DNA from 3 places in the Bradyrhizobium daqingense genome. Region 2 is predicted to be linked to each of the others. Evidence: predicted binding sites of a transcription regulator. Region 2 holds the regulator's gene; each other region holds the start of a gene.
The links. The regulator PhoB, encoded in region 2, activates phosphate uptake and scavenging genes when phosphate is short. The targets are predictions, from matches to a motif close to TGTCATNNANCTGTCAT.
Positions count from the first base shown of each region.

Region 1: LPJ38_RS22175 (DUF47 domain-containing protein) is a predicted target of PhoB. The motif match lies at 1,427-1,443, and genes of this name have one in related genera.
Region 3: LPJ38_RS12240 (YdcH family protein) is a predicted target of PhoB. The motif match lies at 1,539-1,555, and genes of this name have one in related genera.

Region 1 is NZ_CP088014.1:4,712,458-4,715,728, reverse strand. Features, by position in the region: gene LPJ38_RS22180 (inorganic phosphate transporter) at 1-728, opposite strand, end outside; gene LPJ38_RS22175 (DUF47 domain-containing protein) at 740-1,384, opposite strand; gene LPJ38_RS22170 (branched-chain amino acid ABC transporter permease) at 1,539-2,507, opposite strand; gene LPJ38_RS22165 (branched-chain amino acid ABC transporter permease) at 2,509-3,271, opposite strand, start outside.
Region 2 is NZ_CP088014.1:438,625-441,895, forward strand. Features, by position in the region: gene LPJ38_RS02040 (aspartate aminotransferase family protein) at 1-404, opposite strand, end outside; gene LPJ38_RS02045 (GcrA family cell cycle regulator) at 874-1,386, shown strand; gene phoB (phosphate regulon transcriptional regulator PhoB) at 1,603-2,310, opposite strand; gene phoU (phosphate signaling complex protein PhoU) at 2,333-3,049, opposite strand; gene pstB (phosphate ABC transporter ATP-binding protein PstB) at 3,061-3,271, opposite strand, start outside.
Region 3 is NZ_CP088014.1:2,553,069-2,556,339, reverse strand. Features, by position in the region: gene LPJ38_RS12245 (NAD(P)/FAD-dependent oxidoreductase) at 57-1,160, shown strand; gene LPJ38_RS12240 (YdcH family protein) at 1,270-1,452, opposite strand; gene LPJ38_RS12235 (YdcH family protein) at 1,782-1,988, shown strand; gene LPJ38_RS12230 (hypothetical protein) at 2,151-2,357, shown strand; gene LPJ38_RS12225 (hypothetical protein) at 2,382-2,633, shown strand; gene LPJ38_RS12220 (GGDEF domain-containing protein) at 2,636-3,271, opposite strand, start outside.

The sequences.
Region 1 (3,271 bases), 3.7 Mb from region 2:
CGCACGATGCGCCAGCCACCCATCAGCGTGCCCAGCGCCATCGCGGCCTGGCAGGACAGCACCACCCAGAACGGCACGGAGAACTCGCTGCCGAGATGGCCCTGCGAATAGAGCAGCACGGCGATGATGCCCATGGTCTTCTGCGCGTCGTTGCCGCCATGACCGAGCGAATAGAGCGAGGCGGAGGCGAATTGCAGGATGCGAAAGGCGCGATCGACCGCGAACGGCGTCGAGCGCACCGAGGCCCAGGACACGATCGCCACCAGCACCATCGCGAGCAGGAACCCGACGAGGGGCGACAGCACGATGGCCAGCACCGTCTTGGACAATCCGCTCCACACCGCCGCCGAAATGCCCGCCTTGGCCAGGCCGCCGCCGACGAGCCCGCCAATCAGCGCATGCGACGACGAGGACGGGATGCCGAGCGCCCAGGTCACGAGGTTCCAGACGATGGCACCGACGAGCGCTGCAAAGATCACCTGGGCATCGACCACTGCGGGATCGATGATGCCGGTGCCGATGGTCTGGGCGACGTGCAGCCCGAACACCAGGAAGGCAATGAAATTGAAGAACGCAGCCCAGAATACAGCGAATTGCGGCCGCAGCACGCGGGTTGAGACGATGGTCGCGATCGAATTGGCGGCGTCATGCAGGCCGTTCAGGAAGTCGAACAGCAGCGCGACGGCGATCAAGCCGACCAGGATGGGAAGACCCAACGCAGCATCCACGGCGGCCCGCCCTACACCTGCTCGATGACGATGCTGTTGATCTCATTGGCGACGTCGTCGAAGCGGTCGGCCACCTTTTCGAGATGGTCATAGATCTCGACCCCGACGATGAAATCCATCGCATTGCCGTCGCGATGCTTGAGGAACAGCTCCTTCAGGCCGATGTCGTGGAGATCGTCGACACGCCCCTCCAGCTTGCCCAGCTCTTCCGTGATCGCAGTCAGCATGGCGACGTTCGGACCGATCGACTGCATCAAGGGCAGCGCGCGTCCCACCAGATTGGCGCATTCGATCAGGAGCCCGCCGATCTCGCGCATCGGCGGCTCGAAGGTGCGGACTTCGAACAGCATCACCGCCTTGGCGGTCTGCTGCATCTGGTCGATGGCATCGTCCAGCGATGTGATCAGGTTCTTGATGTCGCCGCGGTCGAACGGGGTGATGAAGGTGCGGCGCACCGCCGTCAGCACCTCACGGGTGATGTTGTCGGCATCGTTCTCGAACTGGTTGACGCGCTGGCAATAGACCGGCGTCTCCTCGCCCCCGTTCAGCATGCCCTGGAGCGCGATCGCGCCCTGGATCACGGTCTGGGCATGACGGTCGAACAGGTCGAAGAAGCGTTCTTCCTTGGGCAGGAAAGCACGAAACCATCGCATCATGGGGATAGGCTACCGGCTGGAAATGGTCAGGCCCGAATGGGCTGTCATAAAACTGTCATAGACCATTTTCGATCCGCGCGCGTGTCATCTCGCGCGCGGAGCCGGATCATCCACCGCTTTCCAGCGGCGAGTAAATCGAAGGTAGATCAGCTACTTAGAGCGATCGCCGGAAGTAATGCGCAATTTCGCCGATGACACCGCGGCGGAAGGTGAGCACGCAGACCACGAAGATCGCCCCCTGGATCACCGTCACCCATTGGCCAAACCCCGCCAGATACTGCTGCATGGCGATGATCACGAAGGCGCCGACCACGGGACCAAAGATGGTGCCGAGACCGCCAACCAGCGTCATCAGCACGACCTCGCCCGACATCGACCAGTGCACGTCGGTGAGCGAGGCGTTCTGCGCCACGAACACCTTCAGCGCACCGGCAAAGCCGGCCAGCGTGCCTGACAGGACGAAGGCGAGGAACTTGTACTGGTCGGTGCGGTAGCCAAGCGAGATCGCGCGCTGCTCGTTCTCGCGGATCGACTTCAGCACCTCGCCGAACGGCGAGTTGATGATGCGGAAGATCAGGAGAAAGCCGGCAAGGAAGCCGACCAGCACGACGTAATAGAGCACCGTCGGCTTGGAGAGGTCGAGCACGCCGAACATGCGTCCCTGCGGGATGCCCTGGATGCCGTCCTCACCATGGGTGAACGGGGCCTGGAGATAGATGAAGTACAGGAGCTGCGACAGCGCCAGCGTGATCATCGAGAAATAGATGCCTTGGCGGCGGATCGAGATGTAGCCGGTGATGATCGAGAGGGCGAACGCCGCGACGACGCCGACGAGGATGCCGAGCTCGGGTGGCAGCGCCCACACTTTCAGCGCATGCGCGCTGCAATAGCCCGCCGTCCCCAGGAACATCGCGTGGCCGAACGACAGCAGGCCGCCATAGCCGACCAGCAGGTTGAAGGCACAGGCGAGCAGCGCGAAGCACAGCGCCTGCATCACGAAGAACGGATAGACTCCCGTGAACGGCACCGCCGCCAGCAGCAGCGCCATCACCACGAAAACGATCATCTCGTCGCGCATGGCGCGAGGAGTTACCGGCAGCGTGTCGTCCGTCAGGGTCGTCATATCAGGCTGCCCTTCCCGTCAATCCCGTTGGCTTCACCAAGAGCACCAGCACCATCAGCACGAACACGACGGTGTTGGAGGCCTCGGGATAGAAATATTTGGTCAGGCCCTCGATCACGCCGAGCGCAAAGCCGGTGATGATGGAGCCCATGATCGATCCCATGCCGCCGATCACGACCACCGCGAACACGACGATGATGAGGTCGGCGCCCATCAGCGGCCGCACCTGGTTGATCGGCGCCGAGAGCACGCCGGCGAGCGCGGCAAGACCGACGCCGAGACCGTAGGTCAGCGTGATCATGCGCGGCACGTTGATGCCGAAGGCGCGCACCAGCGTCGGATTTTCAGTGGCAGCGCGCAGGTAAGCGCCGAGCTGCGTCTTCTCGATCAGGAACCAGGTCGCAAGGCACACCACCAGCGAGAACACGACGACCCAGCCGCGATAGATCGGCAGGAACATGAAGCCGAGATTCATGCCGCCCCTGAGCTGGTCCGGAATGGCGTAAGGCAGGCCGGACGAGCCGAAATAGTTCTGGAACACGCCCTGGACGATCAGCGCGATGCCGAAGGTCAGGAGCAGGCCGTAGAGGTGATCGAGCCCGGTCAGCCATTGCAGCATGGTCCGTTCCAGGATCATGCCGAAGATGCCGACGATGATCGGCGCCAGCAGCAACGCCCACCAGTAATTGATGCCGCCGAGGTTCAACAGGAAATAGGCGACGAAAGCGCCCATCATGTAGAGCGCGCCGTGGGCGAAATTGATG
Region 2 (3,271 bases):
CCGTGGAAGGCACCTTCGAAGGTGATGATGCGATAGCGTTCCGGATGGCCCTTGGAGAAGTGATGATGGCGGACCAGCTTGATCACGCCCTCCAGCGCCTCGGCGCCGGAATTGCAGAAGAATACGAAGTCCGCGAAGCTCTCGTTGCACAGTCGCGCGGCGAGCTTCTCGCCATCCGGGCTCTGGAACAGGTTCGACATGTGCCAGAGCTTCGTCGACTGCTCCTGCAAGGCCTTGACCAGCGCCGGATGGCAATGGCCAAGCGCGTTCACCGCAACGCCCGAGGTGAAATCGAGATAGCGATCGCCATTGGTCGCGATCAGCCAGCAGCCTTCGCCGCGCTCGAAACCAAGCTCGGCCCTGGCGAAAACGGGAAGCAGATGCGGCGCGGCGCTGTTGGTCATGACCATCACTTGGATGTTGCATTTGAATGTTGAGACCTGCCTGGCATGCCTTGCGCAGCGCACCATTGACCGGTCCGGAAAAACGAAACGTGCCGCCTTTTAAGGGCGGCACGCGCCACTATCTTATGCCTGGCAAGACGGGTGTCAATGCCGCCCGGAAAGCCCCGCGAAACGCTGATTCCGTAGTCTTGCGGTGCCGATTTTGCGGGGTTTTCACCACGGAACATGTGGAAGCGAGTCGGCGGACTCTTGCGCGGGAGTCACGCCATATTGTAGCGTTTGGCCTGTCAGATACGACATCTCGTGCAGCGGTTCTGATCCCAAGAGTCCTCATGTACCGGCGTAAACGTTCGGGCGCTCGTCACGCGCCCGGCGAGCCTTAAGGGATTCTGGCGGCACGGGTTTTCAAGGCTTAGGCATTCGCTGTGAGGCTCCAGGATGGTTGGCCGGCAGCGAGGGAAAGGGTGCAATGACGGTTTTGACCTGGTCCGATGATCGCGTCGAGCAGCTGAAAAAGCTCTGGGAGGCCGGACTTTCGGCCAGCCAGATCGCGGCTGAACTCGGCAATGTGACCCGCAATGCCGTGATCGGCAAAGTGCACAGGCTCGGCCTGTCCGGCCGCGCCAAGAGTCCGTCTTCGGCCGCGCCCCGGCCGCGCAAGGCGCGCCCGGCGCAGCACATGATGCGGGTGACCCGCCCGATCTCGCGTGGCAACACCGCGCTGGCGCAGGCCTTCGATGTCGAGGTCGAGGCAGAGCCCGTCACCTACGACAACGTGGTGCCGATGAGCCAGCGGCTGTCGCTGCTGGAATTGAACGAGGCGACCTGCCACTGGCCGGTCGGCGATCCCTCGAGCCCGGATTTCTTCTTCTGCGGCGGCAAGGCGCTCTCCGGCCTGCCCTACTGCGCCCAGCACTCGCGCGTCGCCTATCAGCCCGCAGCGGATCGCCGACGCGCACCGGCCAAGCCGAGCACGCGGTAAGATTTTTCTGAGATCAAACGGAGCCGTCACACGTGACGGCTCTACAAACTCCGCCGTCGTCCCGGCGAAGGCCGGGACCCATGCTCCCAGCACTCAATTGTTGTGCGAAGAGGTCACTCCGAGTCTTCGCCAAACCACTTCCTGTGGTTATGGGTCCCGGCCTTCGCCGGGACGACGTCGGAAAATGTGGCGGCAGCCTGCCAGCCAAATTGCAACTTACGTCTGCTCCGCCTTCGCAAACCGATCGTCGAGCGCATAGCCGGCGCCGCGGACGGTGCGGATGGGGTCCTGCTCACGGCCGAGATTGAGCAGCTTGCGCAGGCGGCCGATATGGACGTCGACGGTGCGTTCGTCGATGTAGATGTCGCGGCCCCAGACGCTGTCGAGCAGTTGCTCGCGCGAGAACACGCGGCCGGGATGCTCCAGGAAGAACTCCAGCAAGCGATATTCGGTCGGGCCGAGATCGATCGGCCGGCCCGAGCGCGCCACGCGGCGCTTGTCGCGGTCGAGCTCGATGTCGCCATAGGCGAGCACGGTGGCGAGCCGCTCCGGGCTTGCCCGCCGCAGAAGGCCCTTCACGCGCGCCAGCAGCTCCGGCACCGAGAACGGCTTGACGATGTAATCGTCGGCGCCGGTCGCAAGACCCCGCACCCGCTCGCTCTCCTCACCCCTCGCGGTGAGCATGATGATCGGCAGCTGCTTGGTCTCGGGACGGGTGCGCAGACGCCGGCACAGCTCGATGCCTGACAGCCCCGGCAGCATCCAGTCGAGCACGATCAGATCGGGGATGTGTTCCTTGAGGCGGGTGTCGGCGTCGTCGCCGCGCATCACCGTCTCCACGTCATAGCCGTCGCCTTCGAGGTTGTAGCGCAGAAGCTCGGTGAGAGCTTCTTCGTCTTCAACCACCATAATGCGTGCGCCCATGTGGTCGTCGCTCCTTAAGTCGTCAGGTATTCGGGACCGTCGTGGCGAAGGTCGTCATGTCGCCCTTCGGCCGCTTGTCGGTGATCGCCTGACCCTCGATCATGTAGAACACGGTCTCGGCGATGTTGGTGGCGTGGTCGCCGATCCGCTCGATGTTCTTGGCGCAGAACATCAGGTGGATGCAGAACGAGATGTTGCGCGGATCCTCCATCATGTAGGTGAGGAGCTCGCGGAACAGCGAGGTGCAGATGGCGTCGACCTCCTCGTCGCCCTTCCACACCGCCATCGCCGCCGGCAGATCATGCGCGGCATAGGCGTCCAGCACCGACTTGACCTGCTGCTGCACGAGGTCGGTCATGTGCTCAAGGCCCCGGAACAGCTTCAGCGGATGGAAGTCCGCATCGAGCGCAGCGACGCGCTTGCCCATGTTCTTGGCGAGGTCGCCGATGCGCTCGAGATCGGTCGCGACGCGCATGGCGCCGACGATCTCGCGCAGGTCGACCGCCATCGGCTGGCGGCGGGCGATGGTGAGCACGGCGCGCTCCTCGATGCGCTTCTGCAGCGCGTCGAGCTCGGCGTCGATGGTGACGACGCGCTGGCCGAGCGCGACGTCGCGGCGGATCAGCGCGTCGACGGAATCGACGATCATGCGCTCGGCGATGCCCCCCATCTCGGCGACCAGACGCGTGAGCTCCTGGAGGTCGGTGTCGAAGGCCTTTGCGGTATGTTCAGAACCCATGTCCCGTCTCCTCAGCCGAACCGGCCGGTGATGTAATCCTGCGTGCGCCGGTCGCTCGGCGACGTGAAGATCTTGCTGGTGTCGTCGAACTCGATCAGCTCGCCGAGATACATGAAGGCGGTCTTGTCGGAGACGCGGGCCGCCTGCTGCATATTATGGGTGACGATCGCGATCGTGTAATTTTCGGACAGTTCCTGGATCAGCTCCTCGACCTTGGCGGTC
Region 3 (3,271 bases), 2.1 Mb from region 2:
GCCCGCCTCTCCAGCGCTCCTGCCACCGCCTCCTCCAGCGGACCGCCTGCACAACCATGGATAGGGTCGACTGCGTCGTCATCGGAGCCGGCGTGGTCGGGCTCGCGGTGGCTCGAAGGCTCGCGCGGGCCGGGCGCGAGGTCATCGTGCTCGAGGAAGCCGAGGCCATCGGCACCATCACGTCATCACGCAACAGCGAGGTGATCCATGCCGGTATCTACTACCGCGCCGGGAGCTGGATGGCGCGCATGTGCGTGGACGGCAAGCACGCGCTCTATCGCTACTGCGCCGAACGCGGCATTCCGCACAAGAATTGCGGCAAGCTGATCGTCGCGACCAGTGCGAAGGAGACGGAAAAGCTGCAATCGATCAAGGCGCATGCCGAAGCCAACGGCGTGCTCGACATGGAGCTGCTTTCGGGTGAGGCCGCACGCGCGCTGGAGCCGGCGCTCGCCTGCGATGCCGCACTGCTGTCGCCCTCGACCGGCATCATCGACAGCCACGCCTACATGCTCTCGCTGCGCGGCGAAGCCGAGGAAGCGGGCGCGGCCTTCGCATTCCACACGCCCCTGATCCGTGCCAAGGCAGCCGCCGGCGTGATCGAGATCGAAGCCGGCGGCGAAGCGCCGATGACCCTGCAATGCAGCCTCCTCGTCAATGCCGCGGGGCTCTCGGCCACGCATGTGGCGCGCAACATCGAGGGCATGCCGCTGGACCGCATTCCACCGGCCTATCTCGCCAAGGGAAACTACTTCAGCTGCAATGCCAGGGCGCCGTTCTCGCGCCTGATCTACCCCGTGCCCGAGCCGGGCGGGCTGGGCGTGCACCTGACGCTGGACATGGCGGGGCAGGCCCGCTTCGGCCCCGACGTCGAGTGGATCGAGACGATCAACTACGAGGTCGACCCGTCACGTGCCGAGCGCTTCTATCCGGCGATCCGCAAATACTGGCCGACGCTGCCCGACGGCGCGTTGATGCCGAGCTATTCGGGCATCCGTCCGAAGATCGTGCCCCCGGCGGTGGCCACGCAGGATTTTCTGATGCAGGGCCCGCGCGATCACGGCGTCACAGGTCTGATCAACCTGTTCGGCATCGAATCGCCGGGGCTGACGTCGTCGCTCGCGATCGCGGATCACGTTGCCGAGCTCGCAGACATCTAAGCGCCGTGCAAACATCTTTGCACGGCGCGTACGTCCCTCGCAGCAGGGATGAGCGCAAAGGCGTCATCCCTGCGTGAAGGGTGATCAACTCTACATTGTTACGGGGGTACTAGTGGAGCGTGTCGCCAGATTGCTTCAGACGCTCGATCTGGTCCTTGACCATCAACTTCCGGCGCTTCAACTCAACAATTTGCAGGTCGTCTGTTGAAAGGTGCACGAGAGCTTCGTGCAATTCGTTTTCGAGAAGTTTGTGCTTCCGCTCCAATTCAACCAGATGTGCCTGAATTGTCATTCGAAACCTCCTCGGTAGGGTTGAACCTCAGGATTCGATCCGGACGAGCAAGTCTACATCACCGATTCGTTCTGTCGACGGATATCCGTCGTCGCTCCGTCATTTTTGAAAATTCATATGTAACGAAGCGTGAGTACGGGAACCGCGCGGGAAAAATCCATGATATCAATGCGCTTGCGCAGCCCCTCGGCGATCCGCAGAAATATGTTGCGGGAGATCGTCGAGCGGCGATCCGAGATCGCTTGCGATCACGCCGCGCAAGGACGATAATTTCCACAGGGCATCCACAGCCCAGATCTCACGCCTATCGGTTTTCGGCCACCGCAGACATGACCAATGAAGACGAGCGTGAGCTCGAAGCCGAGCTCACCCGGTTGCAGCAGGAACACCGAGATCTCGATGTGGCGATCGATGCATTGCATCAATCGCCCGCCCCCGACCTGTTGCGGCTACAGCGGCTGAAGAAACGCAAGCTGTTGCTGCGCGATCGCATAGCGTTCATCGAAGACCAGATCACCCCCGACATCATAGCCTGAGAGCTGAGCCGATCTCGCGGCCGCTCGCCGCATCTGAATCCGCTTGACTCGCAAAGAACAAAATAGGAACATTCGACACCCCAGCGCCGCGGAAAACGCCGACGGGCAAGGCCCAGCGACCACGCCGAAGAACACGCCAGACAAGGCAGAAGAACAACGCAGATGCCGGCAACCGCCCTTCTCGATAACAGCCACTATGAACAAGCCTGCGATCAGGCGATCGCGATGTGCGACGGCAATCTGCGCAGCACCATCAAGGCGCTGATCATGGCCAACGAATATCTCGAGACGGAGCTGGAAGAATTGCAGGCGGCGATTGCCGCCGGCTGCATTCCCGAGACATCGCGGAGCAAGAGCAGCGCCGCCTGAGCTTCACCATTGGAGCGCAACGCCATGTCAGATGTAACCTATTACGTTGCAATGCCCTTCCTGATCGATGCCGATGGCTCGCCGGTCGCCGGCGCCGCCGAGGAATGCCAGAGCTCCTCGGCGGCGTTGCGGCGCGCCGAGGCCTTGTCGCGTGGTGCGGGCCACATCGGTGCGGTTGCGTTCAGCCGCAGCGGCGATCCGATGACCGGCGAGTTCGGCGACGCCACGCTGCTGCGCAAATTCGGCAATGTGCCGGAAGATCTGGCCACGCTGTAACGTCAGCTGCTCACCAGCCTGATCCGCGGCTCGTGCCGCCGGTGCGCCTTGCGCACATACATGGCGGCATCCGCCTCCTCGAGGGCGCGGCGAGCGTCGGACTGCGCTCCCAGCAGCGCGACGCCGGCGGAGGCGCCAGCAGTCACCTGCTGGCCCCGAAAGGTGAATGACAATTCGTCGACCGCCTGCTCGAAGATGGCGGCCTTCGCCATGGCGTCGGTCTCGCTGAGATTCCACAGCAGCAGCGCGAACTCGTCGCCTCCGAGACGGCCCACGACGTCCGAGGCGCGGACCTGCCGCGTCAACGTCGCCGCGATCGCCTTCAGCACCTCGTCGCCGGCGGCGTGTCCAAAAGAATCGTTGATCGGCTTCAGCCGATCGACGTCGAGCACGATCAGGGCGCCGCTGGCGCGGTAGCGCTTCATATAGGCAACGGCACGTTGGAGCGCGTGCTCGAACCCGCGCCGGTTCGGAATCTCGAGAAGGAAGTCGGTGTCGGCGGCCGCCTCGAGCTCCGCAACCCGGCGCTCGGCCGCCTTGAGCTTACTCCGCAGGCCGCGGATGATCGCCTTGGTTGTATCCGTGGCCCCATCGGCCGGCGTTCGCCGCTGCCGCGGCCCGGCGGAGCGCTTGGCAGC